Regions from separate parts of the Paenibacillus sp. WLX2291 genome, predicted to be linked through region 1. Evidence: riboswitches for the same ligand, from Rfam matches in the RefSeq annotation. Region 1 holds a riboswitch; each other region holds the start of a gene.

Region 1 (7,810 bases):
TGGGCGACAGTCTGCATTGATGAACAAGACTCATCATCAGTCGATTGAGATCCGTAGTAGAAGTGAACAGTAATCCATAGGTGACAAAGCCCAGCATCCGTAGCCCGATCAGCAGACCGTTGCGCAGACTCTCCTCACTCACCCGAAACCACGCCCACTGCCACAACACCTGCTCCCCTTTACCAAACGCCGCCAGCATCCAGAACACCAGCATGAAGAACAGCAAATACGGCACCAGTCGGCGCAGCAGATACGACGGTGTCCAGCCGCCCAGCGTCACACCGGTCACTACCGCCAACAGCCATAACACTAGCGTCAACACCGGGTCCTTGATGCCCATCAGCGCGAACATGACTAGCAGATGCACGATCAGCTTGCACGACGGATTAAGCGTGGACAGCCATGAACCGTTACTTTTCATATGACATGCCGCTCCTTCCGCTCCGCATGCAGCTGATAACACAGCGGCGGGATGATGCTGCTATCGCGCAGCAACTGCTCATTCAGAAATAGTCCAGCTGGCGCTCCATCATAGGCGATCTTGCCAGCAGAGAACAGCAACACCCGGTCAGCATAATCATCAACCAGCTCCATATCATGGGTAACCATTACAATCGTCGTGCCCTGCCGCTGTCGTTCTTGCAGACGGTAGATCAGTTCTGCCGCTGTACGTGCATCCTGACCGAATGTCGGTTCATCCAGCAGCAACAGCTTCTGGTCAAACAGCAGCATGGTCGCCACGCTCAACCGCCGCTTTTGCCCCAGACTGAGTGTAAAGGGATGCTCATCCGCATACGCTTCCAGTCCAAACTCACGCAGCAGCTCTATCGTCTTCTGCTCCACTTGTACCTCATCCCAGCCGCGCTGTCTGCCGCCAAAGGCGATCTCGTCATACACCGTATCGGTCACGAATTGCAGCTCAGGATTTTGAAAAACAAAGCCCGCTTCATCGTATAAGTCGCGATCATGCCATTTGCGTAGCTCTTTGCCTTGAAATAAAATCTTGCCGGATAATGCTGGCTCCAGTCGCAGCAGACTTTTGAGAAAGGTGCTTTTGCCGCTACCATTGGCACCGACGATCGCGATCCACTCCCCTTGCTGACAGCTCACATTCAGCTCTTTCATGACCGTACGGCGACTGTAGCCGATGTTCAGTCTATCAGTTTGCACAATCGTTGCTGTCACGTCGGTTTGCGGTAGCTTTAAGAGTGGAACATCGCTGGATCGCTTCGTTGGGTGCGAATCAAGGCTGCTTATTCTGGATTCCAGCTGCTTCGTCAGTTCTAGCGCCAGCGGATGGGCGGGATTGGAGCAAACGTCTTCCCAGCGGTATGGAAACAGACGCGGTAGCCAGATCCCCGCTGCTTCCATCTGTGTCCGATACTTCGTAATCATCTGCGCAGGTGCGCCATCGGCGATCAGTTGACCGTGTGCATCCAGTAAGATCACCCGATCCATCCATTCCACACAACCATCCAGCACATGCTCCACCACGATCATCGTATGCCGCTTCTCCCGCCCTAACCGTTCCAGTAGAGCGAAGATATCGCGCCGACTGGCAGGATCAAGCTGGGCGGTCGGCTCGTCGAAGAATAGCACCTCCGGTTCCAGCGCCAACAAACAGGCAAGTGCCAGCCGCTGCTTCATGCCACCGGACAGCGTCTCGATGTGTGTCTGGCGATCCACATGCAGACCGACACGCTGCATCACCTCGTCGATGATGTGATCCATCTCGGTACGCGGCACGGAACGATTTTCCAAACTAAACGCAATCTCCTCATCTACCCGCAGCATGCAAAATTGCGAATCCGGGTCCTGAAACATTACGCCACAGGCTGGCTGGCGAAATACGTCGCCGGATAGCTCTGCTTCCTGATGCTCCGGAATAATACCTGCCAGCACAGATAACAGTGTGGATTTGCCACCACCGCTCGGTCCGAGAATAAGCACCTTTTCCCCCTGCTGAATCTCTACATTCAGCTTATGCAGCACCGGCTGCTCCCGATTGTAAAAGCGTACCGACATGTCCCGGCAACCAACATACGACGCTTGATCATCAGGATGCGATGCCATGAGCATTTCCTTTTCTGCGGCGCGATTTCATCATCTCGTACGAGTCCAGCACGCCAGTACGACCGAGTGCCTCAACGACCCCTTTGGCAAGTAAACCGCCAAGCACGATACCACTGACCACCTGAATGCCTAGCGTCAGCAGGAACATCGTCGTTGTGTAATAGCCGAACCCATTGGCGATTACGCTATATACCATACTGCCGACCGCTGCCAGTGCGCCGGACAGCATCATCGTCCACACATTGAATGTGCGATAACCAAAGATGGCAAAGGCGATCTCCGCCCCCAGCCCTTGGAATACGCCGATCAACAACGCTGACAATCCAAAATGACTGCCTGTCAACATCTCCACTGCCGCTGCTGCTACCTCAGCGATCAGCGCTGCGCCTGGTTTGCGAATAATATACGCAACAATCGGGCTAGCGATTACCCAGATGCCGAACATAAAGCCTGCTCCGACCGGACCGACAATCGCTGAGATCGGAATCCACAGCGTTGACCAGCCAAGATAGATCACTCCACAGGCAACGGATAAAATAACGGTGAGCACAACCTCTTTCATTTTCCAATTCCAGCTCATACGTGTGCCACCTCCAGCGATACGGGCCAATCCTGAAGCGTATACGCCATATCCCAGAACATATACTCAAACTGACAGCTCAGAATAAAATGTTGCTTCATCCGCTCACGATGAGCTGGTGTGCTCTGCTCTGCCAGCTCATCCAGCCGCTCACAGAAGCGCGCAGTAATGCTATCCGTCCGATTGCCATAGAAGTCAATCCATTCGTAAAACGGATGATTCTCATCCGGCTTCACTTCCTCCCATAGTCGTGCACCAATCTCCCAATACGTCCACGGACAAGGCAGTAGCACCGCCAAAATATCACCCAGATCGCCCTCCTGCGCAGCCGTCAGCATATGGCGAATATAATGATGCGCCGCTGGAGCGAGCGGATATCCTTGCAAATCCTCATACTTCACACCCGCTACCTTGCAAAAATTGTTATGCGGATGAATCTCGCTATGTAGCACAAACGAGATCTGCTCGTTAAATACCGCCATATCCTCGCGCCGCTCACACTTGGCAATCGCCGTTCCGTAAATGCGCATAAACGCATTTAAATATTCAAAATCCTGCTTCACATAATGCGCTAACTGCTCCGGCTGCAATGTCCCGTTCGCAATCCCGCGCACAAATGTATGATCAAAAATCGCCTCAAAAATCGGATTCGCCGCCTGACGAAGCTCCTGTGAAAAACTCATCATTCATCTCTCCCCTGTCTGAAATGTGTGAAAGCACCTTCTGACCGGAAAATGGATTGTCGCAGACCTGTATATGCATATACGCAAAAAAGCCGCCCCCTATGGAGCGGCAGTATAAACGGCATCATCAAATTGATCCCTGCACGGTCTCCACTTTCCTACGCTAGTACGAACTAGATCAGGTTCCAAGGGTCCGGGACAATCCCGTCTCAGCCAGTATATGGCTCCCCTAGTGGTCTTTCGATTATGAAACTGCGTGTCATAGCCGTGTCGGTGATCACAGGCACAGCAGAAGACAACGCAGTCTGTTTGACTGCCTCCTACTCTACACACCATCCTTCCGACTGTCAAGAACATCCAACCCCTATAGCAGTCGGCGAATGGGTACTGATGATAACATAGCCTGTGCCATTTGAACGAGAACGCATCTGCTTCTTGCGTTGTGTTTTTACAAATATTTCAATCATGGCATTGGGAATGGTTTATAAATAAGTAAGATGGCTGTTATGTTACTGTCCAATCGGTTTATCGTGTGCATCCTATGCTATTGGGTATTTCATCCTTTGCCGAGTTCCATTATTGAGTTCCCTATAGACGACAAGTGTACGCTTTGCGATCAGATTTCACCAATCCTTAGGAAATGAGCTGGTACCATGAGCAACAAAGTCGTGCTTGCTGGCGGCACAGGATTTATCGGTCAGTATTTTGAAAAGCGCTTTCTTGATATGGGTTACGAAGTAATTATCATCTCGCGTCGTCCGGGTCATGTGTCGTGGCACGATCAGCCAGGCATCGTCCGTGCGCTGGACGGGGCGCAGATGGTAATCAATCTGGCAGGCAAATCGGTCAATTGTCGATACAATGAGAAGAACAAACGCGAGATTATGAATTCCCGCTTAGAAACGACGCGTGCGCTTGGTCATGCGATGCAGAGCTGTTACTCCCCACCACCGCTCTGGTTCAACTCCAGCACGGCAACCATTTACCGCCATGCCGAAGATCGTCCGATGACCGAGACGGCAGGCGAGATCGGCACTGGCTTCTCCGTTGAGGTAGCGAAGGCGTGGGAACAGGCATTTTTCGAATTCAAATTGCCGCATACTCGCCAGATTGCGCTACGTATCGCCATCGTACTAGGACCGGGCGGCGGAGTCATGACGCCGTATCGCAATCTCGTACGCTTCGGACTTGGTGGCAAGCAAGGTTCAGGCAAACAGCGCTTCAGCTGGATTCATGTTGAGGATCTGCTGGGAATCATCCTTTTCCTACGGGATCGCAAGCAGCTGGACGGCATCTTCAACTGCTCCGCACCGAACCCAGTTACTAACGGCGAACTGATGGCATTGTTACGCCAGAATATGCACAAATTCATCGGCATGCCTGCTCCGCGCTGGATGTTAGAAATGGGCGCAGCCATGATTCGCACTGAAACCGAACTCATCTTGAAAAGCCGCTGGGTCGTGCCCAATCGGCTAGTCAAAGAAGGCTTTATGTTCCGATTCGGCAGACTGGAGCGCACGCTGGAAGATATTTTGAAATAGCTGGAAATTCCTTTACAATACATGTATACGCCTGATCAGGATCACATCATTCCACACGATGATCAGATCATCCGGCATGATGTCCTCATCCATAGCAAGCCCTTGTTTCGTGTAATAACGTATAACCCAAGTGTGCACTCTCATTCGCCAACGATTCTACATTAGGAGACATTGCCCATGAACTCTTCCTATCTCAACGCACAAAATCGCAACAAAACGACTCGTTTTCTAAACGGACTGGCTGATCCGGTACGTCTGCACATCCTGTCGCTGCTCGGACGCAAAGGCAGAATGAATGTAGGCGAGATTGCCTCTAACTTTCACGTTAGCCGTCCCGCCATCTCGCATCATCTACGCATTCTAAAAGATGCGGATATTGTCAGCTATGAGAAGATTGGACAGGAAGTATATTATTGGATGGATCAGGAATACGTCGTGTCTCATCTGCACAATCTCGCCAATGAGATGGATTCCATGTAAAGTACCCTACGCTACTACATAGCCTTGCTTTGCACAAGATTTATTTGGTCGTGAAATGAACGGGCTGTGGGATCTTCCATGTATCGTGGTTGCGGAATACCGGCAACCAGTCGCCATGTGCTTCGATCAGATCATCGCACAGCGATACGATATCGTCGATCGACAATTCCGCTGCGGTATGCGGATCAAGTAGCGCCGCATGGTATACATGCTCTCGTTTGCCTGTTAGTGCTGCTTCAATCGTCAACTGCTGGGTGTTAATATTGGTGCGGTTCAATGCTGCCAGCTGCGGCGGCAACGCACCGATATGCACTGGCTGAATGCCGGAAGCGTCCACCAGACACGGTACTTCCACACATGCATCCTGCGGCAGATTGGTAATCAGACCGTTATTCATCACATTGCCACCGATTTTGAATGGAATATTCGTCTCCATCGCTTCCAGAATGTACGAAGCATATTCCAGACTGCGCGTATGCTCCAATGCCTCGCTCTGCATCAGACCATCCCGCACCTCGCCCCATTCTCTGATCTGATTCACGCAGCGACGCGGATATTCATCCAGCGGAATATTGAAGCGTTCGATCAGCTCCGGGTAACGCTGCTTGATAAAATACGGATGGTATTCCGCATTATGCTCCGACGACTCGGTCACATAATAACCAAATCGGTGCATTAATTCAAAACGCACCATATCCTCATGCTTCTCCTGCTGCTTCACTGCCGCACGGCGCTTAATCTCAGGATACAAATCTTCGCCATCGCGCGTCACTTCTAGCAACCACGCCATATGATTGATCCCGGCAATCTTCGCCTGCACACCGGTATCATCCATCTCCAGCGACCGGAACAGCCCCGGTACACACTGCTGTACACTATGACACAAGCCCACCGTCTTGATGCCGCCTGCTGTATTCATCACCTGCGTCAGCACCGCCATCGGATTGGTATAATTGAGGAACCACGCATCCGGGCATACGTCCCGCATATCCGCCGCAATGTCCAGCATAACCGGAATCGTGCGCAGATTACGGAAAATACCGCCAATGCCGAGCGTATCTGCGATCGTTTGGCGCAACCCGTACTTTTTTGGAATTTCAAAATCGGTAATCGTACATGGATCGTATCCGCCAACCTGAATTGCATTGATGACGTATTTGGCACCAGATAATGCTTGACGACGGTCAGTATACGAGCGAATGACACAAGTGCTCCCTGCTGTTGTTTGCATGGCATGAAGCAGGGTCTCCGATTCTTGCAGCCGCTGATGATCGATATCGTATAGTGCCAATTCAAAACCCTGCAATGCCGGAGTTAGCATAATATCACCCAGCACATTACGTACAAATACCGTACTTCCCGCTCCAATAAACGTAATCTTGTTCACGATGGATCGCCTCCTTGAAATGTGGAATGTACCTTCACTATACGGGAGGCGCTTACATACCGACATGGAGCAATGCCAGCACTATTTGTCATAATGCGTGATTTCGTTATTTTTATGTTTTATGAAATATTGTATTTTCTGATTAAGCGAATATAACTTTTTTACGTGCTATTTTTCCGTTTTCTGTTGAATCTCATTCTTTTCGGGTATATACTGTTACCATACAATATCGATTAGACGGCGTTCTTGTCGATCCATCGATAACGAAATAACCCCGCCGCGTCAACGGCAGGGTTATAGGACAGAAAGCCGGGGAAACCACGGCGCGCAACACACTTGAATAATCTTCTCATGTGCAGAACCCACCGAAGGCTGTCAACCTTTATTCGGTGGGTTCTTTTTTGTCTTTGAATTTACGACGAATGATTCTACAGAGCTTACGTCCACTAAGCAAAATACTTAGAGAAGCAGCAACTCCCTTCAATACATCCACAAATTCAATTAGAACAAGTGCGATCATGGCATCACCTCCTCGTCGAAGGCTGCACCGCGATCGCTCCACCGAATGCTCTCTATCTCGTTAATATAATATCATATAAACGTAGTTATAACACGTAATAAAGTTTTATTTATACCTACTTCTCATTTTGTACAATCATTTACACTTCCAAACTGTCAAAATAACGCGCACTTTCCACCATCGGCGTACAATCAATATGTCCGCCCTCCAAGTTAATTTCAAAAATGTACGCTTTCCCCTGCACCAGTCGCTTCACCATCTGCCAGTCGATCAATCCTTGCCCAAGCGGCAGCGAATCGTGAAACTGCCCCATGCTGTCTACAAGGTGATAATACACTGCATATGGCGCTGTACGCTCCAGCACTTCCTGCAATTGTGCATTATCGCCGCGGAAGCTAATAAACGTATGACTTACGTCCACATTGACTGGCAGATTGAGCGGAATAATGACCTCGTCGATCAGATATGGATTGGCGTAACAGAACAATCCCTCTGTGGAATCCTCCCACAACAGCACCTCGCGCCCGCCATTGTCTAGCAGCTTGG
Region 2 (7,810 bases), 2.1 Mb from region 1:
TATTGCCAAGCGTATGCCGGAGCAGTTGGAGCAGTATCCTGTGCGGACACGCGGACATGTATTTACCTTTTACAAACCGCTGCTATTCTCCTCCTTTGTCGCTATGCTGATTGGACCAGCGATCAATATCACCCTGGGCAAAACGGAAGGCATTGCACTGGCGATCTCGTCGTTTGCTATTGCCAGTAGTTTGCTGCAACTGATGTTGAGCTTTTTTACATATATTCATCAGATTGTGCTGAATTTCCATCCAATTGATGCGAGAAAAGTACGGCAATTCGGTATGATTACCGGCTTCATTCCCGCCCTGTTACTCGGTATCATCGCCTACACTCCTCTTAGCTACTGGGTGCTTGGGCATATTATGAATGTTAGCGGCGAGCTGCTGACGGAAAGCCTGTACACCCTGCGCGCCTTTGTATTGTATGCGCTGGTGATGCCTTGGCTGGATTATGCCAATGGATTGATTCTGCTGCGCGGTCAGACGAAAGCGATGTTCCGCTCCCAGATGGCCAATGCGTCCTGCACGTTCATCATGCTCATTACCCTGCTGTTTATTTTCCCATCATGGAACGGTATGGTTGGCGCACTGGCACAGTCGATTGGACTAGCGGCAGAATTTATGTATTGTAACTCTCGTGATCCGGCATACGGGCAAACGATCCGGCTTGCAGGTCAATAATTAAAGGAACTGCATGTGCAACTAGATGAGCTTTCTACTGAATCGAATGAACCACATATGCAAGGTCATGAGTCCCTCACATGCCTTGCATACAACATTTTCCCATCAAAAAAGCACAAGCCCCTTGAGAACAAGGAAGCTTGTGCTGTAAATGACCTATGTGCGTAACGTACAAGGTGTTCAATGTATAAGCGATCCGTAATATACGGATACAGATCTTATAATTTTACTACGTTAGCTGCTTGTGGACCACGGTTGCCTTCAGTGATATCGAACTCTACTGCTTGGCCTTCGTCCAAAGATTTGAAACCGTCGCCTTGAATAGCGGAAAAGTGTACGAATACATCTTCGCTACCTTCAACTTCGATAAAACCGAAACCTTTTTCTGCGTTGAACCATTTAACTGTACCTTTCACGTAAAAAACCTCCTAAAATAGCGCCATCTATGACGCATGTTTGTATTATAGCGCAATCGATTTCAAAATGCAACGAAGTTCTAGCGTTTTCATTTGCAATTCCTGAGGTCAAAAGGTATGATTTTAGCAAACGGAACAGGGAGATTCAGAATATGATCAAAAAACATCAGATTTACAAAACAGACAAATGGAACATGCTAACGGTTGAAGTAAATGGCCGTGAGCTGATTTTGCGCGAAATTTCTACCGAATGGGGCGAAGAAACGCATAAATTCATCAGCCGTCCCGAAATGATGCAATGGGCAAGTGATCGTTTTAAAAAGGAAGATTTTGAGACCGAAGCGGAATGGGAAGACATTATGAACGCCTTCCGGGAGGTTTAAATCGCTCCATGAATTATACCGCGATTGTGATTTTCATCATTCTTGCCTTTGTGCAGGGCTTTATCCTGATTGCTTACAAGAACAGCATTCCACCGCAATTCAAGCGGTGGCTGGCTATTTTTGCGATTGTGATGCTGCTGCTTGCCTTTTTCCTCATGATCTACGGATTCCTGATGGCAGCCAATCCAAACGCATAACGTATTCATTCATCACCGTTTGACTCACATCACCCGAGGAGGAAATGAACATGCAAAACATACTCAAGCGCTCCGAAGTATCACCTGAAAACTGCTGGAACCTGAACGATCTATTTGCCGACCAGCAGGCATGGGATCGCACCCATGACGAAGTCAAAGCCAAACTGCCTCAGGGTGAGCAATTGAAAGGCAAGTTGAATACCGCTTCTGCGGTCAAAAAAGCATTTGAGCTGGAAGACGAGATCGGTCTACACATTGAGCGTCTCTACGTATATGCACATATGCATCAGGATGAGGACACTGCGAATCCTACATATCAGGCATTGACCCAAAAAGCGAGAAAATTGAGCGTAGACGCCAGTCAGGCGCTTTCTTTTATTACACCGGAAATCTTGAGCCTGTCTGATGACAAGCTGGATGAATTGCTGGAATCGCCAGAGCTGCAAGCGTACCGATTCAGCCTACAAGAAATGAAGCGTGAAAAAGCGCATATTCTGACGGAAGCGGAAGAAGCACTGCTCGCTCAAGTCGGTAATCTGTCGCAAGCACCGCAAACGATCTTCGGCATGCTGAACAATGCGGATATGAAATTCCCGAATATCATTGATGAGCATGGCAATGAAGTTGAGCTGACGCACGGTCGTTATATTCAATTTCTGGAAAGCCCACATCGTGAAGTGCGCGAACGTGCGTTCAAAGCGATCTACGGTACGTATGCACGTCAGAAAAACACGATTGCAGCGACACTGACTGCGAATGTGAACAAGAACATTTTCTATTCTCGTGTACGCAAATACCCATCGGTGCTGGAAATGTCCCTCTATGGCGACAATATTCCAACAGACGTGTATACCAACCTGATCGATACGATTCACGAAAGTCTGCCAGTGATGCACCGCTATATGGCGCTGCGCAAAAAGCTGCTTGGTGTGGATGAACTGCATATGTACGATCTGTTCGCACCGCTGGTAGAAGAATTCAAAATGGATATCACCTACGAAGAAGCAAAACAGACGGTTGCAGACGGTCTCAAACCACTCGGCGAAGATTATTTGAACTCGCTGAACAAAGGTTATAACGAGAGCTGGATCGATGTATACGAAAATGAAGGCAAACGTACTGGCGCTTACAGCTGGGGTGCTTATGGTACGCATCCATACGTACTGCTCAACCATAAAGATAATCTGAACAGCATGTTCACGCTGGCACACGAAATGGGTCATGCCCTGCACTCGTATTATTCCGACAATGCGCTCTCTTACCGTGATGCACAGTACACTATTTTCCTAGCGGAAGTTGCTTCTACTACCAATGAAGCACTGCTGATGGATTATCTGCTCAAAAAGTCGACCGATCCGAAGGAAAAAATGTACCTGCTCACCTACTATGCTGATCAATTCCGTACAACAGTATTCCGTCAAACGATGTTTGCTGAATTCGAGATGATCGTACATGGACGCAGTGAAGCAGGCGAATCGCTGACTCCGCAAGATCTGTCACAGATTTATTACGATCTGAACGCTAAATATCACGGTGATGGCATGACTGTGGATCAGGAGATCGAGATGGAATGGGCACGTATTCCCCATTTCTACAACAGCTTCTATGTGTACAAATATGCAACTGGCTTCTCCGCAGCAACCAGCTTCTCGAAGCAAATTCTCGAAGAAGGTCAACCCGCAGTCGACCGTTATCTCGGTTTCCTGAAAAGCGGTGGTAGTGACTACTCTATCAATATTCTGGCAAAAGCCGGGGTGGATATGTCTACACCACAGCCGATCCGTGAAGCGATGAGCGTATTCGAAAGTCTGGTTAGTGAAATGGAACAACTGTCCAACTAATACGCTGTATATAGTGGATGTAGTGCAAGCATACGATACAGATGATATGCCTTTGCTGATGGATGTTATATCGATTGTTGATGATAGTAATATCGATCCTATTCGGAACGTTTGTATTCACACCGGCAATTCGTTATCCAGATTGCTAGATTGCCGGGCAGCTCTAGTCTCTTCTCCCCTGTCAGTCCTCATCAAGCTGCCGCACGCCTGCCTCGAACTGCTTGTTCGCTGCGCAGGCGTGCTTGTTGTGTGTACATTGAAGCTAACAAGCGATATATGGATGTTTATGTTGTCTCTAATTACTTTATATAGTAGTAGACAATCTATGCCATGTAAGATGAAGATTTGAAAGGGGTTATGTACAATGAAATTTCAATGGACACTGATTCTGGGATTGATTTTTGCGGTTGTTATTGCAATCTTCGCAGTCATTAATGTGAATCCGGTGCAGGTCAATCTGATGTTTAATGTCGTGCAGTTGCCGCTGATTCTGCTCATTCTCGGCTGTACGCTCGCAGGCGGTTTGATCGTCGGATTTTACGGTATTTATCGTCAGTATCGGTTGCAACGTAAAGTGAAACAACTGGAAGCGCAAATCGCTCAATTGGGTGAAACACCTGTTGCCGATAGCGGTCCAGTCGGCGATGTCGAGTTTGACAATATGTATGATCGCAAAGAAGATCCGGCAGTCTCGTCCTTTTCGGATCGCAAGTTGTAAATGATTCGCATCATCTAGCGTAGCTGAATAACCTGTTAGACGCATCCACCTGTTGCCTGCTGGACTCTCCGGCGTTGCACAGGTGGATTTTTACTGGCTAAGCTTAGGCAAAACTGGTATGTTGTTTATATTGTGCCTTTGGAGGCTCACTGGAATTTTGACTATGTCGTACAGCCTGTGTTGACTGTGCAAAAGGAGATTGAACATGTCCATTACGATGAACCGCGAGTACACCCTTTCCCTGCTTCAGCAGCTGCTGGCAACGCCTAGCCCGACAGGCTACACGCATCACCTGCTAGCAACACTGCATGAGGAAGCACTCAGACTGGGAGTACAGGCGGACTATAACCATAAAGGCGGATTGATTCTGACGCTTGCTGGTCAGGATGATTCACGCACGATTGCATTAAGCGGTCATGTCGATACGCTAGGTGCGATGGTTCGTGCTGTCAAACCGGATGGCAAAATCCGCATGACCATGGTCGGCGGTTTTACGATGAATAGCATTGAAAATGAATACTGTATCATCCATACTCGCAGTGGCAAAATGTACACCGGCACAATCCTCTCTACCGAGCCGTCGGTGCATGTATATGATCACGCGGAAACGTTAAAGCGAACGGAAAATCATATGGAAGTGCGAATCGACGAGGTTGTTGCGTCGAAAGAAGATGTCGACGCACTTGGCATTGCGGTGGGCGATTATATCTCCTTCGACGCGCGTCCGGTAATGACAGATAGCGGATATATCAAATCCCGCCATCTGGATGATAAAGCGAGTGTTGCCGCCATGTTCGGGCTATTGGAATCGGCGCATACTCACCAATGGAAGCCGCGTCATACAGTGAAATTACTCATTTCCAACTACGAGGAAGTTGGTCACGGCACCGCCTATATTCCAGGCGATATCGACGAGATGATCGCGGTTGATATGGGCTGTATCGGTGATGATCTGTCATGTAAAGAAACGGATGTATCGATCTGTGTCAAAGACAGCTCCGGTCCTTACGATTATGAGATGACTGGCAAGCTTGCTGAGTTGGCACGGCGTGAACAGATTCCGTTTGCGCTTGATGTGTATCCACATTACGGTTCTGACGCCTCTGCTGCACTGCGTGGTGGCAACAATATCCGGGCGGCGTTGATCGGACCCGGCGTACATGCTTCGCACTCTATGGAGCGTACACATAGCGATGCCGTTATTAACACTGCACGTCTGCTAGCAGCTTATATTACCGAATAATCACTATCATGGCAAAGGTTGACAGAACGTTTGCCGACCAAGTATAGTGTACAGCGAGACATCCACTAGGGGCGCCCGTATGGGCTGAGATAAAGCGTAGCTTTGGTCCCTTTGAACCTGATCTGGGTTATGCCAGCGTAGGAAAGTGGTGCAATGATGACCGGCTTATTTTGTTTGCCTGTGGTCTTATTTGCCGCTTCCGTTCGCCGGAGGCGGCTTTTTGTCGTGTTCGGTGAATCGAAGAAGATAATAGGATAATATATGCAAGCATGGCAAACATGTCGGTTGCGGATTGCAACTGATGTATTGGTTACATACTGTACTGGTTGCCGCCCCACCATATTCCCTACTCAGCAGTCTACGATGGATGTTATCCGTATAACTGTAGGAGGATTTTTGACTATGCCTATTCTAACAACCCCATTGCCCGGTAGCCGCAAAGTGTATACAATCGGCTCACGTCCCGACATTCAGGTGCCAGAGCGCGAGATCGCCCTTTCACCGAGTGAATTACGCGGTGTGGAAACTGCCAATGCACCGCTACGGGTGTACGATACGAGCGGACCGTACACTGACGAGCAATCAACCATTGATATTCGTCGGGGATTATCTCCACTGCGCGCAGGCTGGATTGCTGAACGCGGTGATTGTGAGCCGGTTGATGCGCGAACAGAGCAGCCAGAGGATAACGGATTCACCAGTATGGAAAAAGCGGAGCTGCACGGCGCGGAGAAGTTTCCAGACTACGGGCTCCAACCTCTACGTGCCAAAACGGGACATAATGTGACCCAGCTACATTACGCTCGCCGTGGCATCATTACGCCGGAGATGGAGTATATCGCTATTCGCGAAGGGATGACGCCGGAAGTGGTACGTGCCGAGATTGCTGCCGGACGTGCAATTATACCTGCGAATGTGAATCATCCTGAGCTGGAGCCGATGATTATCGGACGCCGGTTTCATGTGAAGATCAATGCCAATATCGGTAATTCGGCAGTTGCTTCCTCTATCGAGCAGGAAGTGGAGAAAATGACATGGGCGACGCGTTGGGGCGCAGATACGATTATGGATCTCTCCACTGGCAAAAATATTCATACGACGCGCGAATGGATTATCCGCAATTCGCCAGTGCCGGTCGGTACAGTGCCGATTTATCAAGCATTGGAAAAGGTCAATGGTAAGGCGGAGGATCTCAGCTGGGAGATGTATCGGGACACACTAATTGAGCAGGCAGAACAGGGTGTGGATTATTTTACGATTCATGCCGGGGTGCTATTACGTTATATTCCGCTCACTGCGAAGCGCGTAACCGGCATCGTCAGTCGCGGCGGATCGATTATGGCAGCGTGGTGTCTGGCGCATCATCGAGAGAACTTTCTGTATACGCATTTTGCAGATATTTGCGAGATTATGAAGGCGTACGATATTAGCTTTTCGCTGGGGGATGGACTACGTCCGGGTTCTATTGCGGATGCGAATGACGAAGCTCAGTTTGCTGAGTTGGATACGCTAGGTGAGTTGACGCAGATCGCTTGGCAGCATGATGTGCAGGTAATGGTTGAAGGTCCAGGGCATGTCCCGATGCAGCTCATTCAGGAAAATATGGATCGACAGCTGGATGTGTGCAAGGAAGCCCCCTTTTATACACTCGGTCCGCTAACAACAGATATTGCGCCGGGCTACGATCATATTACGAGTGCGATTGGAGCAGCCATGATTGGCTCGATGGGGACGGCGATGCTCTGCTATGTAACACCTAAGGAGCATCTCGGTCTGCCGAATCGCGAGGATGTCAAAGAGGGCGTTATCACGTACAAAATTGCTGCGCACGCTGCCGATCTCGCCAAAGGTCATCCGCGCGCCCGTTATCGGGATGATGCACTGTCCCGCGCGCGGTTTGAATTCCGCTGGCGCGATCAGTTTCATCTATCACTCGATCCCGAGCGGGCGATGAGTTATCACGATGAGACACTGCCCGCAGAAGGTGCCAAATCAGCACATTTCTGCTCCATGTGCGGCCCGAAATTTTGCAGTATGAAGATTACGCAGGATATTCGCGATCTGGCAGAACGGGATGGAATTGCGCCGGAAGAAGCGATTGAGTCAGGTATGGAGCAGATGGCGGAAACGTATCGCACGCGGCAAGGCTCGACGAACAGTGTGTATGGTTGATAGACTTGCGTGGTCTATATCCTTCGTACTGATATAGCAGAAGCAGAAGATGTTGATCCGGTAGTGTGTACGAACAACGATATATTCACCTCAAGGCTACTCTCCCATTGATATGACGAATGATATGTATGGATTGCTTTGCATTTCCATCGACTCAT
Region 3 (7,810 bases), 710 kb from region 1:
GCAGCATTTGCTTATTTTAATCAATGAAGATAACGATTCCGTATTGGACGCGCAAAAGGATAATCCGCTCTGGAATCAATTGCAGGCGGTACAACATGGTCAAGCACACGAGGTGGAGCTGGCAACATGGTCCAGACAGCGCAGTCTGCCTGCATTGAACAACATTATGAACGAAGCAGCAGGTTATTTCTAAAATGAACAGGAGCTATACATGATGAGCAGCAGCAATCGTACCGACAGTCAGGCGAAACGGACAGGCATCTACAGCTTGCCATTGTTTTGCTTTGCAGCGGCGGGAGTGCTGCTGTTCATATTTGCCCTGTTGTCATTAATGATCGGACCAGCATGGATTGGCTGGTCAAGCATTGTCGGATATGTGTTGAATAATTCGGAAACGATCAAAGACCATGTTGTGCTGCATATTTTACGTGTACCGCGTATGCTGACAGTGCTGCTCATTGGGGCAGCGCTTGGCGTGGCAGGGTGCATCATGCAGGCACTCACGCGTAATCCGCTGGCATCACCAAGTGTATTCGGTATTCATGCAGGTGCGTCGTTTGTAATTGTACTCTGTACGATCCATTTTCCAGCAATCAATGGATTGGGATTGTCAGCGGCGGGATTCGCAGGTGGATTACTGACTGTGTTGCTGATCGTAGGCATGAGTGCTGCGATTCGCGGCGGACGTGCTGATATTCGCATGGCGCTGATCGGTGTAGTGATTCAGGCGCTGCTATCTTCATTTACACAAGGGCTGTTGATCTTCAACGAAGAATCAGCATCGCGTCTATTATTCTGGCTAGCAGGTTCGGCGGCGGGGGTGCAGTGGGATGAGGTATATGTGCTGTCCATCTGCTGTGGGATCGGCTTATTGGCAGCGATGTTTCTGGGACGTTCGTTATCCCTGATCAGTCTCGGTGAGGAGATGGCGCGTGGACTTGGACAACGAATCTGGACAGTGCGGTTGATCGGGACGCTGATTGTTGTACTGTTGGCAGGTTCGGCGGTAGCTGTTGTGGGACCGATTGGGTTTGTTGGCTTGATCGTACCGCATATCGCGCGCTATTTGTTAGGAACGGACTATCGCCGTCTATTGCCGCTTAGTGCATTGCTTGGCGCCATTCTGTTAACGATGGCAGATGTGTGCTCGCGCTTTGTGAATTTTCCGGCGGAAACACCGGTTGGTATCGTGACCGCGTTGATCGGAGCACCGTATTTTGTTTATTTGGCACGGCGCCAGAGCAGGAGGCAGGCATGAAGCGTAATGTGATGGTATTGACGATGTTGTCGCTGCTCGTTCTGCTACTAAGTCTGCTGAGTATCAAGGTAGGGGCGGTATCAATCGGCTGGCTGGATATACTGCAAGCTTTGACAGGGCGAAGCGATTCGGATCAAAGGTATATTGTGCTGCATTACCGTTTGCCACGAATTGTCGTCGCGATTCTGGTTGGCAGCGGATTGGCAGTATCGGGCTTGATCACACAGGCGTTACTACGCAATCCGCTTGCAGCACCGGATACGCTCGGCATCTCTGCCGGAGCTTCGCTAGGTGCGGTGCTGACTGTGCTAATATTGCCGCCCGGTCAGCCTGTATGGGTGACACCACTGGCGGCGCTCATTGGTGGGTTCGTCGGTGGAATGTTAGTGTACGGATTGTCGTATAGCGGTGGTATTGATCCCGTACGATTGGCGTTAGTCGGCATTGCGGTTAGCGCGTGCGGCAGTACACTTGTTCAACTGCTCGTGACTCGGTTTGCGGCGAATGCTAGTACCGTGCTGTTATGGTTAAATGGATCGCTATGGGGGCGCACTTGGGATCAGGTGATACAGTCGCTACCTATTATCGGGCTAGCGTTGCCAGTAACATGGGTACTGGCGCGGCGGCTGGATATACTGGCGCTAGGGGATGAGACGTCGCGCGGGCTTGGTTTGCGTTTGGAGCCGGTGCGATTATTGTTGTTCGGATTCGCAATTGCGCTGGCTGGCGGTTCGGTCGCAGCGGCGGGCATGATCGGATTCGCTGGTCTGGTCAGTCCACATATGGCAAGGCGACTAGTCAGCCGGGGACACCGCATATTGATTCCGGTTACAGCACTAGTCGGTGCAGCGCTTGTGCTGCTTGCCGATATGATCGGGCGTATTCTGGCACCACCGGTAGAATTTCCGGCAGGGCTAGTAACGGCGGCGATCGGAGCGCCGTATTTTCTATATTTGTTATGGCGCGAGTTCCGTCCTGCGCGTGCACGCGCATAATCAAAAAGGGCACGCTGTCACAATCTAGCGACAGCGTGCCTTTTCATCATTCATAGTATAGAAGGGATCATTCGTTAGCGGCGCATAAAGATAAACTTTTGACCTAGAATACCGATAATGCACAGGACAAGGCTAATCCACGGCGAAATGATCACGACTGGCATCACATTACGCAGATAGTTGCCGACCACGATAATAGCGACCAGAATGACCACATACGTCAATACAGAACGAGCGTTGATCTGCATACGCGGACGATCCAGATCGCTCTTTTCTACTGGCTGATTCGCTACACGCGTGACCAGCTCCACCAGCACGATCGCACCAGCGGCAACCAGTACAAGCGTCGATAGACTGATCTCGCCGACGACACCCGTGCCGCTGACGTTGATTTTGAAAAAGCCGGCAAGTGCTTGCAGTAGAAATACCCACGTAAGCGCGATCCAGACGATCATAATATAATACATCGGTTTGCTGAGTTGCCGGCGCTCCGGCAAATTCTCTATCAACTGAGTGGCATATGTGTCGGAGTCTTTGCCGAACAGCTGTAAGGCGCTCTGCTTCCGTTTCTGTGCATCCAGTAGATGCTGTCCCATTTCCAGCAGCAATTCTTCGCCGGACTGGCGCTCGATCCGGGCATCTCGAACATAGACGATCACATCATCATAATAGTTCAGATTTTCCGTATTGAGCTGATCCCGGATCACATTGATGTCTTTGACCAAATGACGCACTGTACTCATAGCTGTTCCTCCATTTCTCGCTAGATTTTATGATAGTTAAACCGCCTGTCGTCTGACAGTGAATGTTACGGACGAACATGCGGATCATACCTGATATGCAGGATATGTATATTCACTATTACCCGGAATACACGGGATATGTCGCAGGTTATGATGCCATGCGCAGGGCGCTCTGCATCTGATACATATAGCGCTTGCAATCGTACTTGCACGCATGTACCGATCAACCCGGAAACCACTATTTTGCCACACTTTCGCAAGATTGACAATTCACTCGGCAAAATGATATTATAGGAATATAAATAAAACTTACTAAACATATCGGAATTATTTAATTTTAAATGAAATTGTCCATTTGGTTTGCACTTTGCGTTGTGTAGCTGACATGTAGATGGACAGATCTAACAATAGAGGAAATGGATATCGGAGCGCTGATGAAGCCATGCCTCATGCAGCAACCATACAGACAAGGAGGAATTACCATGGAACGGAATATTACGATTCGTCATCATGATGTAGATCTGGCAGCCAGTATTCATTACCCGGCGCAGGAGCACAAGTCGGAAGGCAAGGGTAAAGGGCGAACACCGCTGGTCGTGATCTGCCACGGGTTTATCGGCAATCGGATCGGTACAGATCGCCTGTTTGTCAACAGTGCGCGCGAACTGGCAGCAGACGGATACATGGTTGTTCGTTTTGACTATGCGGGTTGCGGTGAGAGTGGTGGTCAATATGGTCAACAGGGCATTGAGTCCATGGTTGAGCAGACGCGTACCGTATTGGATTATGTCGTCAACTGCAATGATATTGATCCAACGCGTGTAACGTTGCTCGGTCACAGTCTGGGTGGTGCGGTAGCGCTGCTGACTGCGGTGCGGGATCGCCGTGTGAATCATTTGGTGCTCTGGTCGGCGGTTGGTCATCCATTTAACGATATTGTCAAAATCGTCGGTCGCGAAACGTATGAGCAGGCGGTCATTCAAGGGGAAGCAGATCATCAGAGCTATACGTTCACGCCGGCTTATTTTGAATCGTTGGGCAACTTCCAACCGTTCCAAGAAGCACGCCGGTTTACTGGCGATGTGCTGGTCGTGCATGGCACAGGCGACGATGTGATTCCGGTCGACTATTCGTTCCTATACCAAAAGGAATTTTGGACACGGACGGAAGGTCGCTGTGATAAGCAGATTATTTTTCAGGCAGACCATACGTACTCATCCGGTCCGCATCGACGCGAACTGCTGGATCATACGCGCCAATGGCTTGCCGAGCGCGAAGCGGCACAGACACAGTGGCAGCACTGGATGATCTGAGTATCGTACACCGATCCTTTTTTGCCAAATGATCATGAGCGTGATATGGTAAACATGCAACAACTAGTATAGGCACAATCAAACTGTATAGGTTATACGCATTTCACTAGGGGAGCCTGACGGCTGAGACGGAATATTGTTCCGGACCCTTGGAACCTGATCTGGATGATACCAGCGGAGGGAAGTGGAACATCGATTCGTTCATGCAACAGACAGCCATTGTGATCATAACATGGCGGTTTCTAGTGAAAGGATACGACCCACCTGTCTCCTACGGGAGAACGGTGGGTCTTTTTGCGTTTGTTTGTATTGTAAACCATCTGAAGGAGGAAATAGAATGTCTTTTTTGCGAACGGTACGGGAGCGTCAGCCGCTTGTTCACAATATTACCAATGTTGTCGTTACGAACTTTACTGCGAATGGATTGCTGGCGCTGGGCGCCTCGCCATTTATGGCATTTGCACATGAGGAAGTAGAGGATGTAGCAGCGATGGCAGGAGCCGTCATGCTCAATATCGGTACGCTTGATCCGTATGTCGTGCAGTCGATTTTGTTAGCAGGCAAAGCGGCGAATCATGCCGGTGTACCGGTAGTATTCGATCCGGTAGGTGCCGGAGCGACGCCCTACCGCACCGCTTCTGCTCAGCAAATTACGGAAGAAGTGCGCGTCGATATTGTGCGCGGCAATGTGGCGGAAGTTGCCAACGTCATTGGAGAAGCGTGGCAGATCAAAGGCGTCGATGCAGGCGGCGGAGATGGCGACCGCGTACAACTGGCAATTCGGGCGGCGCGCCAGTTGCACTGCATCGTGGTCATTACAGGTGCTGAGGATCTGGTGACAGATGGGGATCAAGTGTATGGCATCGCCAACGGTCATCCTCTGCTCACACAGGTCACAGGAGCAGGTTGTCTACTTAGCTCGGTTGTGTCTGCATTTGCTGCGGTTACGGATGGAAGTCGGGCGCAATTGTTGCAGTCGTCGGTAGCGGCGTTGACCTTTTACGGAGTAGCTGCGGAGCTGGCGGCGGAACGTGCCGGGCAGCATGGAACGGGTAGTTTTCAGATCGAGCTGTTAAATATGTTAGGTACGGTTACGCCGGAGCAAGTACAGCAGCGGGCGCGTATGACTCAGAAATCAGACATTCATCAGCCAGATCATCATCTATCTTGAACAGAAAGGAGAGAATATACGATGCGTATTCATCAGGCATTAACGATTGCTGGCTCGGATAGCGGCGGCGGTGCAGGCATTCAGGCAGATCTGAAAACATTTCAGGAGCTAGGAGTATACGGTATGTCCGTAGTGACCGCTGTTACCGCGCAAAATACTGCCGGCGTACAGGGCGTATATCCTGTTGAGCAGCAAGGTGTGGTCGCGCAGCTGCATTCCATCGGCGACGATCTACAGCCGGATGCGGTGAAGACCGGCATGTTATTCAGCGCTGACATTATTCGCGAAGTGGCAGCAGCCGTGCGACAGTATGAGTGGAGCAAGCTGGTAATCGATCCCGTGATGGTGGCAAAGGGCGGTTCCGTACTGCTGCAACAACAGGCGATGCAAGCGCTCATTCAGGAGCTATTGCCGCTGGCGGCAGTCATCACGCCCAATGTACCGGAAGCGGAACTCTTAACGGGTAACACCATCCGCACACTAAGCGAACGCGAACAGGCGGCGCGGCAACTTGTTCAGATGGGCGCTCGTGCCGCCGTTATCAAAGGCGGGCATGATACATCCACCGCGCAAGCAGTCGATGTACTGTTCGACGGTACGCAATTTCATTATGTAGAGCGTCCGCGTGTAGACACTCCGCATACGCATGGCACGGGCTGTACCTATTCCGCAGCTATGACCGCTGAATTAGCCAAAGGCAACGGATTGCTGGAAGCAGTACAAACCGCCAAAGCATTCGTGCATGCAGCAATCGAAGACGGATTGGGCATCGGCTCCGTACACGGACCGACCAATCATTTTGCCTATCGAAAAAGGGGTGCTGTACGATGAATCATCTACCATCCAGCGGTACGACAACACGCATACAATGGATACGTGAACGCTTGCCTCTTTATCTCGTCATGGGCAGTGTGAATTGCAAGCATACGCCAGAGCAGGTACTGGAGCAGGCGATTGCCGGTGGCGTTACGCTATTTCAATACCGGGAAAAGGGCATACAAGCGCTGCACGGCTCAGCATATGTGAAGCTGGCACGGCGTTTGCAGGATATTTGCCGGAAGCATCAGGTGCCGTTTATCGTGAATGACGATCTGGAGCTGGCATTGGAGCTGGATGCGGATGGGCTGCATGTCGGACAGGACGACGCCCCGGCAGAATGGATACGTGAGCGCCTCGGTCCTGACAAAATTGTCGGCGTATCGTCCCATTCACTAGTCGAAGCCAGCCGCGCCATCGCCGCGGGAGCAGACTATCTGGGCATCGGTCCGATCTATCCCACCACATCCAAAGACGATGCAGAGCCAGTACGCGGCACAGAAGTTATCCAGCAATTACGCCACTCTGGACTGACTATCCCACTGGTCGGCATCGGCGGCATTCACGAACATAATGCTGCGCCGGTATTAATCGACGGTGCCGATGGTGTCGCGGTCATCTCCGCCATTGCTGCGTCTGACGAGCCTTCAACCGCAGCACAGCATTTGAAAAAAGTGATCATGGAACACTTAGGTTGAAGGTTATTCCGCATCGTTTGAGTTGCTGTGTGCATTTGCCTATAATGGGATTGAAAATCTCCTGTGTGTATACGAGCTGCGTATGATCCTACTGAAATATAGAGTAACTGTTCATCAATGTAGAGATCGAATCAACATATGCACACAGGAGAGCATACGCAAGCGATGCCGGAAGGAGCAATCTGTATGCTAAAAGAACGAATACAATACCTCTGCGATAAGAAGCAATTGTCCCGCAAGGAGTTAACTGACGGCTTGGTGACACAGGCGCACTTTTCCAATATTTTGGCGGGGCGTTATCCGCTACCGGATGATCTGGCACAAGCTGTAGCACAGCGTCTTGGCGTAGAGACGGACTATATTACACAGACGGACAACACTGAGGAGCATATTTTACGAGAAGCACAGCGAATTGTGGACATGTTGTCGGCACAGGCTTCATCCATTTCGGAGCAGAGCGTGAATGTTCTGCCGGATCGGCATCCAGCGCTGACTGTGGAGTTGACAACCGCACTCATGAAGGCGACCTACTATCAGCAGTTGAACGATCAGGATGCGTATCGGTATGTACATCAGTCCTATTTGAACGTATATCTGGAGCACTTCGGACGGCAAGATCATATTCAATTGCCGACACCGCTACGTCAAGCATTGCTTTTTTATAAAATCCAGCACTTCCGTTCGCTCGGGCAATATCATGATGTGCTACACCAATTGGAATTGTGGCTACCATTGCTGGCACATGGCAGCGAAACATGGTTGACGGCACAGCAGATTCGCCTTGAAGCTTATGTACATACGCGGCAATTGGAACAA
Region 4 (7,810 bases), 660 kb from region 1:
TATACAGCAACTCCGCCGCATCGCCAACATCCAATCCTTGAATGTCCGCCCATGCGCGGCACACATCCACTACCATGCTCGGAACTGTCGGTTGACCGGCAAACCGATGTTCGAACGGCCATGGGCCATCCGTTTCCGTCATCACCAATTCGCGTGGATAGATTGCCGCCAGCTCGCGAATTTCCGATTCATAGAGTATATCCGGTGTAAACGAAATAGAATACCCACGTTCCGCCATTCGCTGAATACTCTGCGATGAACCTTTGAACCAGTGAAAATGTGCGCGCTCGATCCCATGCGCTTGCAGCAGGTCGCAGACGGTATCGGCATCTTCGTATACGGCATGCAGGATGACCGGCTTGTCATGCAGCCGCCCAAGTTGCAAATACTGATCCAGCAAATCAATATAACCTTGCTCATCTAGTGCTGAACCCGTGGCAGCCATTTCCTGACGTCGGTAATACGGTAGCCCGATCTCACCAATCGCTATCGTCTCGTCGATCCGCGCCTCCATCCATTCCAGCAATAACTTGGTCTGATACTGCTGAGGTAGCGGCTGTTCTGGATGATAACCATAAGCTGGTTTGACAATACCGGGATACTGCCGTGCCAGCTTTTCAGTGCGCAGACAGGATTCTCGGTTCATGGACACAGCGATCAATTGCTCTACCCCAGCAAGCGGCAGCTGCCGAATGATCGTGCGAATATGTGTATCGCTATATTGATCTAGATGAATATGCGTATCGATCAACTTCATATCGTACTCACCTCCGCGCGCAGCAGATTGGTCAACCTGCGTCGCAATGCCACAAACTCCGGTGTGTCCACCAGTTCTTCACGCCGCGGACGGGCAAACGGAATACTGATCTTTTCCAATACATGCGCCGGGCGCGCAGACAGCACGTAGATCGTATCAGATAGCAGTAATGCCTCTTCAATATGATGCGTAATGAATACGACCGACCGCCGCGTCTCTTCCCAGATGCTGAGCAGCCAAGACTGCATTTCGCTACGTGTGAAGGCATCCAGCGCGCTGAATGGCTCATCGAGACAGAGTAGCGACTGCGGACCAAGCAGAGCACGGACAAAGGCAGCACGCTGCTGCATACCGCCAGACAGCGTATGCGGATAGGCAGTACAGAACTCACCTAATCCAGCGCGCTCTAGCCAGCGACGTGCCTGCTCCAGCGATTCACGGCGCGGCATCCCGGCAATCTCGCGTGCCATCATGACGTTGTCCTCGATATTCCGCCATGGCAGCAAGGCAGGTTGCTGTGGCATATAGCCTGCCTTGCCACGCTGTCCAGTGATGGATTGCCCATCCAACACAATGTCGCCGCTGTCCGGTAGCATCACACCGCCGATCATTTGCAGCAAGGTACTTTTGCCAGAACCGGACGGACCGATAATGGAAACAAATTCGCCTTGCTGTACGGATATGGAGATATTATCCAGTACATGCAAGCGACTTGCACCTTTGCCGAACGACTTGCTAATCCATTGAAGCTCCAGAAAAGCAGGATTGGCTGTAGATTGACCGTTCATCTGGACTCCGAATGAGTCCGCATCCGTTGTTGTAGTGAGTCCGCCTATACCTGCTAATTCATTGTCAGCATTCAGACCGGTAACATGGAGTTTGCCATTATGGTGTGTATTGTCACGATTCAAGCTTTGTCCCTCCCTTGTTGCTGTGATGATTGCCAGCGAATGCACCATCTCTCCAGCCATACAATGATGGAGAACATGAGCAGACTGAGCAGCACCACAATCATGATCGCCACAAACATCCGATCCGTACGGAAGGCGGACTTTTGCAGCAGCATATAATAGCCCAGCCCTTGATCACTGCTAATCCATTCCGCGATAATAGCACCCATAATGCTATACGTCGCGGCGATGCGCAATCCAGAAAAGACGGCAGGCAAACTGTACGGCAATTCCAGCTTCCAGAAGATCTGACTGCGAGAAGCACCGATCATTTGCATATAGTTTAGCATGGTGCGATCTGTACCGGCTAATCCACCGAGTGCGGCAACCGTAATCGGGAAAAAGCAGACTAGCACGATGACGATCAGCTTGGATAATATGCCAAAGCCAAACCAGATAATGAGTAGCGGCCCGAGCGCAATAATCGGAATATTTTGACTAAGAATGAGCAGCGGATATAGGGCACGCCGGAGAAAGGGAACATAATGCAGCACACCTGCCACGATCAGCCCGGTTGCCGTACCGATCGCAAAGCCGGACAGTGTCAGCTTGAGCGTCGCCCACGTATGCCCAAGCAGCCGTTCATAGCTGCTGGACGCTTCATGCGCAATTTGCAGCGGAGCGGGTAGAATCCAATCCTCAATTCCGAACAGCGACGTCGCCGCCTGCCAGAGCAACAGTAACAAAACGACCGCCCCTGAGGGCGGCCATATGCCTTTCCACCATTCACGTACCGTCATGCTCGGTATTTCTCCGTTAGACCGTTCATGCTGATGCCGGTGGGATTATGGGCGATTTTGATCTGGGAAATGATGCTGGGACTTCCTTTGGCGACCAGTGCTTCATGCATACGGCGCACGATATCCAGCAGCTCCTCCAATTCGCCTTCCATCGTCGTTTCCAGCGGATGTACTTCGTAGGGAACGCCAGAGGACTGAATGACTTCAATCGCGGCATCGACGTAATCGTAAGAATCCTCGCCGGGCTGTGTTTTGGGAATGACCTGAATGCTGAGTAGTGTCTTGGACATGGAATCTGCCTCCTTGAATACAAAGATGAGAGATGATGAAACCTGTTATACGACGATATGGTATGGCAAACTTGCAATACCTGTATATGCAAATGATGCTTGTATACGGAAATGACTATTTATTTTGCTGTAGTATCTGTTGTGGTCGTAGTGTCTTGGGTCGTTGCCGAAGCGGACGGCAAGAAGTCATTAGTAAACGCCTTGCTTGCATCTAGCGGCTGCTCCAATAGCTTCTGTTTGTACATCCAGTCGGCGTAACCTGCCCAGACGGATTCTTTTTGCAGACCCCACTGAGCAGCGTCATCCTGATAGCGCGGCGATAACCACTTCTGGCTTGCTTTGACCAGTTCGGGATCGAGATCGGGAACGGCTTTGATTAGAATATCAGCAGCTTTGTCGGGATTGGCGATGGCATATGCATAGCCTTTGGCTGTGGCAGACATGAATGCCTTCACCAGTTTGGGATCGTTTTTGATCTCATTCTCGTTCGTTACGATAACCGGTGTGTAATAGTCGAGATTTGGTGAGTAGTCTTTGACGTACAGCATATCGAGCGGTTCGCCGCGCAGCTCGGCTTCGATTCCCGTCCAGCCGTAGAAGATCCACGCGAAATCAATGCCTTTTTTGACAGCTGTAAAATAGTCTGCATCGCCGATATTCACACTCTTCACCTTGCTAACATCACCGCCGTCTGTGTCCATGATCGACTTCATGACGGCTTCTTCGACCGGTGAACCCCATGCGCCGTATGACTTGCCTTCCATATCCTTCGGCGACTTGATGCCGCGATCTACCGGAGCGGCAAAGCCGGACGTATTATGCTGAATGACTGCTGCCAGTGAGACGAGCGGCACATCCTGTACACGCGCCTGCGTCACGCTCTCCTGATAGCTAATGCCAAACGGCACCTGACCGGAAGCGACCATCGTATCTGCGCCGCCTTGACCGGGCTGAATGATCTTCACATTCAGACCAGCTTCCTTGTAATATCCCATCTCTTGAGCTACATACAGACCGGTATGATTCGTATTCGGCGTCCAATCCAGCACGACCTGCACATCTTGTAATGCAGTTCCGTTGTCAGTGCTGCCAGTGCTGTTCTGACTATCACTACTGCGTTGTCCGCAGGCAGTTATCAGTAGCACCAGAGACAGCAGAATCAGCACACCTGTTTTGTTGCGTAATGTATTCATGTTTCGGTAAGACTCCCCTCTGAATATCGTGCTTGTTATATAAAAAAAGCGCCCCGGACAGGGACGACATAGGTGCATATATGAGTAGACATACATGGCATGCTTCACTTCCTACGCTGGCATTATCCAGATCAGGTATAAGGGTCAGTATTGTTGGAATACACTCTCAGCCGGCTTCCCAGCTCCCCTAGACAGATATGCGCTTTTTCTAGCTGTAATTATAGACGAGCAGGGCATAACTGTCCAGCAGGTCAGCCGCGAGCGTATCGTCGAAACATACAGCTGAACCGCGGGCTGAACCGTTGGAATGAGAAAGCGGATGTTCATAGTAAACGGATGCTAATACAACAGCAAGCAGGCGATACATTCGCACCGAACCGTCCCAAAACAAGCTGTAACAGGTTCACTGCCAGCCGCATCGGGTATGTATGCAATGAAGTATTTTTTATACCATTAACGGATCATACGTATGTATATCCGTTGTCATAGGACGAATACAACTGAGTGATCAGGATACATGTCCATGATAGAAGCAGAATCTGGAACAACCAATACCTTATCTTCCCACTTGCGAAAGGAGCTTGATCATGAGTACATCCATCGAAGAACAAGCAATCATCAAAGCCCTGTCTGACAATCCATTTTGTGCATTTGGTACAGTAGAGAATAACAAGCCGAAAGTTCGTTATATGGCGCTCTACAATGAAGGATTGAACATCCATCTGGCAACGGATCGCAAAACGCATAAAGTTGAAGAATTGGAACAAAACCCGAACTGCTATCTGCTGCTAGGTTACGAAAAAGGCGGCAATAACGAAGTGGTTGAAGTACAGGCAACGGCAACGGTGTCTGATGATGCCGAGCTGAAGCAGCGCGTCTGGAAAGACGATTTCAAGCAATGGTTCTCTGGACCGGATGATCCCGATTATGTCGTACTGGATATCAAACCACAAACAATCGAATATACCGATCAGGACGGCAATAAGCAAACCTGGCAGGGCTAATCCTGCCGGTTGCGGTTACACCTAAGAGATACGATCAGCCTTGCTGTCGTATTTTGTTACACAGGTAAATCCTTGTCATAGTAGGCATTCGTAAAATCCGGTGACGAATTTTGTAAATTTCTATCCCGAAATACAAAATTCCAAACCGGATTTTTTGTCATTTTTTGTTTCCAAAATAAGGATAAAATAGGTACTGTAGGAACTTGAAACGTCACATGAAAGTAAGGTATAACCAATATAATACCAACAATTTAATGTAAACAACTAAGACATATAGATGAAGCAGCATTCTTTCGCAGATCAAACCATACAATCGCGGGATATGGTGATGGAAAATATGCCCGTAATCAGACAGAGCATGCACGTTGGAAGGGGTATTTTACGGGAGGTGTTTTCCTTGGACCTGGAAAAGATTGAACAGCAAATCGAGCAGGAGCGCCGCATTCTGAACCAGATGGCAGCCGAACATGGCATTCGGGATCACCGGGTGATTGATCAGTCAGAACAGCTGGATCGTATTCTGGATTCGTATTTGCAGTACAAGCATCGCAAACGCCGGGAGCCAGCTCATAAATTAAATGAAAATTGCTGATCTTGTTATCGGGATTCCCGGTAGTAGGACAGTGTGACAAAACGCCGATTGGTAGGTGATCCTGCCGATGCGGCGTTTTTTGTATGACATGCAGCAAGTTGCTCAAAGGCTTACAACGAATAGGATTGTAGACGACGCGACAGTCCGCGATAGGACATTCGGTTTATGAACGAAAACAAGTTTATTGCCGGATGGCAGAGACAGCACCATACTTTGGAATACATAACGGCATCGCCAAGTCTGTAAGCAGATGCAGAAACAGCGATCTGTCGCACTGAAACAATCAGGCTAGTGCAATGTAGCCATTTACAAGCTAGTCCCAGTCACCAGAAGCTACTATATACTATACGTTGCGAAAGGATGATCTTTACTATGACAAAGTGGAGCACTATTGCGAGTTCCTTATCGCCGGACAAGATGTTTTTGATGAAGCAAGCGATGGAACAGCTGGATACACGATACGACGAGCAGGAGAGCATGATATGGGATGAAGAGGGGCAGCACGATACACGGGAAAGCGCTCATTATGCGCTTGGACTGCTGCTGCGCGGTAGTCTGAAAGATGTACAGATGGCGAGCGGCATCATTGATCGTGTGCTGGAGATGCAGCTGACGCAGCAAGGCGAGATCTATGAAGGGACATTCCGTGCATCGCCAGAGCAGCAAGCTCCACCATCCGGGCATACAGCTTGGGGAACCTTTTCGCCGGGATATGGATATGCGCAGCAGGACGCGCTGGCAGAAGTGTATCGTCGGTTTGCGCAGTATGCACAGCTGGAGGAGCAGACACAGTATAAGGAGCAATTTTGGCGAGCGGCGGATGAAGTATTTCCGCGGGTATGGGAGAGCTTTGATCCAAATTGGCGCGAGTTTATTGCCTGTACGTTTGCGGTGATTTTGGAGCATTTTGAAGATCGGTTGTCGATCGAACAGGTGGCACGGATGGATGAGGCGATGCAGCGTGCGGTATCCACATCGCTGAAGCGGTATGTATCGCAATCCATTCCGACGAATACGAATATTGAATTGATGCATCTGTTTATCGCGCATTATTATGGGCATCGGTATGAACAGAGAGACTGGATTCAGCATGCAGAGCGTGGAGCAATGGCGCTGCTGGACGATTATAGGGAGCTGCATTCCTTTGCCGAATTCAATTCCAGTACGTATTATGGGGTCGATCTGACGGTGCTAGGCATGTGGCGAGTGTATGGACGTTCGGTATCGTTTCGCAATATTGGGTTACAGCTGGAACACGGATTGTGGGAAGATATCTCTGCATTTTACAGCCCTGCTATGGAAAATATATGCGGACCGTTTGCACGTAGCTACGAGAATGAGATCACTAGTCACAGTTCCATTGGTGTGCTGCTCTATCTGGCGCTGGGCGAATCAAAGCGTCATCTCACAAGCATAAACTGCGAAACAAGCCATGATCTGCTTATTGCGCTAGTTGGTGTAGATGTACCAGAAGCAGCGTTACAGCAGCTGAGAGAGCAGCAAGGCGAGCGGTTTGTGGTTCGTCAGTTCAAGGAGTTGTGCGAACGTGATCTGCCAGGGCATAATCGGCATGTGTGTACCGCTACGGCCTGGCTATCACCGCAGCTGATGATCGGCGGTCTAACAGGGAGTCATAATACAAACGGGCAGATGCATCATGCTACCGCTCACTGGCTGGATGAGCAGGGACGGCGATATTCTATGCGTATGGTACGGCGGGAGGTCGGACAGAGCTGGAATACCCATCTGCGTGGCATGACATTTAACGTAGAGACGGAGGTAAGCCGTCTGGATATTACTGCTCATTTGGAGGCTGCTGTACCGATTGAGCTGGTCTTCGAGCTAGAAGGGGCTGCTCTGCATGAGATTCAGATTACCGCTGATCGCTGGCAGTTGCCGGGGTTGACTGTTCAGGTGGACGCGCAGGCTCCACAGCCGCAGGTCATACAGCAAGGTAGTCGGGCAGAGATCGTATATGCAGTGGAGCATAGTGACAGAATCTGGAATCAGATGCATTTTCGCTTGTATTTTCTGTAAAATAAAACGTCTCCTTTCACTGATCAGTTGATCATAGGAAAGGAGACGCATATAAGGCAGGAATATTCTGTCATCGCAGGGGATTTATACTGAACATCGCAATCATGGAGCAGGGCATACAAGCATCTTTCACTGAATGATTTGGATAAAAAACAAAGTTATATAGCAGGTTTTATAACAAAGAATGATACATTAACAACGTTTCAAAGTTATTTTTCACAAAAACATTAAAAAAACCTTAAATTAT

Evidence for each region. A riboswitch is a leader RNA that binds a small molecule or an ion and turns the genes downstream of it on or off. The one in region 1 is predicted to bind thiamine pyrophosphate.
Region 2: it holds a riboswitch for thiamine pyrophosphate, as region 1 does, so the genes downstream of both, thiC (phosphomethylpyrimidine synthase ThiC) here and tenA (thiaminase II) in region 1, are expected to answer to the same signal.
Region 3: it holds a riboswitch for thiamine pyrophosphate, as region 1 does, so the genes downstream of both, thiM (hydroxyethylthiazole kinase) here and tenA (thiaminase II) in region 1, are expected to answer to the same signal.
Region 4: it holds a riboswitch for thiamine pyrophosphate, as region 1 does, so the genes downstream of both, ACDE64_RS01770 (ABC transporter substrate-binding protein) here and tenA (thiaminase II) in region 1, are expected to answer to the same signal.

Annotation. Positions count from the first base shown of each region.
Region 1 covers NZ_CP176755.1:5,371,163-5,378,972, forward strand. Annotated here, with positions in the region: gene ACDE64_RS22940 (energy-coupling factor transporter transmembrane component T family protein) at 1-421, opposite strand, end outside; gene ACDE64_RS22945 (ABC transporter ATP-binding protein) at 418-2,073, opposite strand; gene ACDE64_RS22950 (ECF transporter S component) at 2,057-2,653, opposite strand; gene tenA (thiaminase II) at 2,650-3,336, opposite strand; TPP riboswitch at 3,475-3,577, opposite strand; gene ACDE64_RS22960 (TIGR01777 family oxidoreductase) at 3,990-4,877, shown strand; gene ACDE64_RS22965 (metalloregulator ArsR/SmtB family transcription factor) at 5,055-5,357, shown strand; gene ACDE64_RS22970 (alpha-glucosidase/alpha-galactosidase) at 5,398-6,744, opposite strand; gene ACDE64_RS22975 (hypothetical protein) at 7,127-7,264, opposite strand; gene ACDE64_RS22980 (TIM barrel protein) at 7,404-7,810, opposite strand, start outside.
Region 2 covers NZ_CP176755.1:1,826,039-1,833,848, reverse strand. Annotated here, with positions in the region: gene ACDE64_RS07875 (multi antimicrobial extrusion protein MatE) at 1-682, shown strand, start outside; gene ACDE64_RS07870 (cold shock domain-containing protein) at 901-1,098, opposite strand; gene ACDE64_RS07865 (hypothetical protein) at 1,251-1,481, shown strand; gene ACDE64_RS07860 (hypothetical protein) at 1,490-1,678, shown strand; gene pepF (oligoendopeptidase F) at 1,729-3,519, shown strand; gene ACDE64_RS07850 (lipopolysaccharide assembly LapA domain-containing protein) at 3,884-4,237, shown strand; gene ACDE64_RS07845 (M42 family metallopeptidase) at 4,443-5,480, shown strand; TPP riboswitch at 5,538-5,641, shown strand; gene thiC (phosphomethylpyrimidine synthase ThiC) at 5,883-7,652, shown strand.
Region 3 covers NZ_CP176755.1:4,660,979-4,668,788, reverse strand. Annotated here, with positions in the region: gene ACDE64_RS20050 (ABC transporter substrate-binding protein) at 1-193, shown strand, start outside; gene ACDE64_RS20045 (FecCD family ABC transporter permease) at 212-1,258, shown strand; gene ACDE64_RS20040 (FecCD family ABC transporter permease) at 1,255-2,253, shown strand; gene ACDE64_RS20035 (DUF1129 family protein) at 2,328-2,996, opposite strand; gene ACDE64_RS20030 (alpha/beta hydrolase) at 3,479-4,309, shown strand; TPP riboswitch at 4,408-4,509, shown strand; gene thiM (hydroxyethylthiazole kinase) at 4,647-5,480, shown strand; gene thiD (bifunctional hydroxymethylpyrimidine kinase/phosphomethylpyrimidine kinase) at 5,502-6,311, shown strand; gene thiE (thiamine phosphate synthase) at 6,308-6,994, shown strand; gene ACDE64_RS20010 (helix-turn-helix domain-containing protein) at 7,181-7,810, shown strand, end outside.
Region 4 covers NZ_CP176755.1:420,499-428,308, forward strand. Annotated here, with positions in the region: gene ACDE64_RS01750 (TatD family hydrolase) at 1-757, opposite strand, end outside; gene ACDE64_RS01755 (ABC transporter ATP-binding protein) at 754-1,545, opposite strand; gene ACDE64_RS01760 (ABC transporter permease) at 1,665-2,447, opposite strand; gene ACDE64_RS01765 (MTH1187 family thiamine-binding protein) at 2,444-2,737, opposite strand; gene ACDE64_RS01770 (ABC transporter substrate-binding protein) at 2,857-3,930, opposite strand; TPP riboswitch at 4,021-4,129, opposite strand; gene ACDE64_RS01775 (pyridoxamine 5'-phosphate oxidase family protein) at 4,518-4,934, shown strand; gene ACDE64_RS01780 (Spo0E family sporulation regulatory protein-aspartic acid phosphatase) at 5,332-5,526, shown strand; gene ACDE64_RS01785 (hypothetical protein) at 5,899-7,563, shown strand.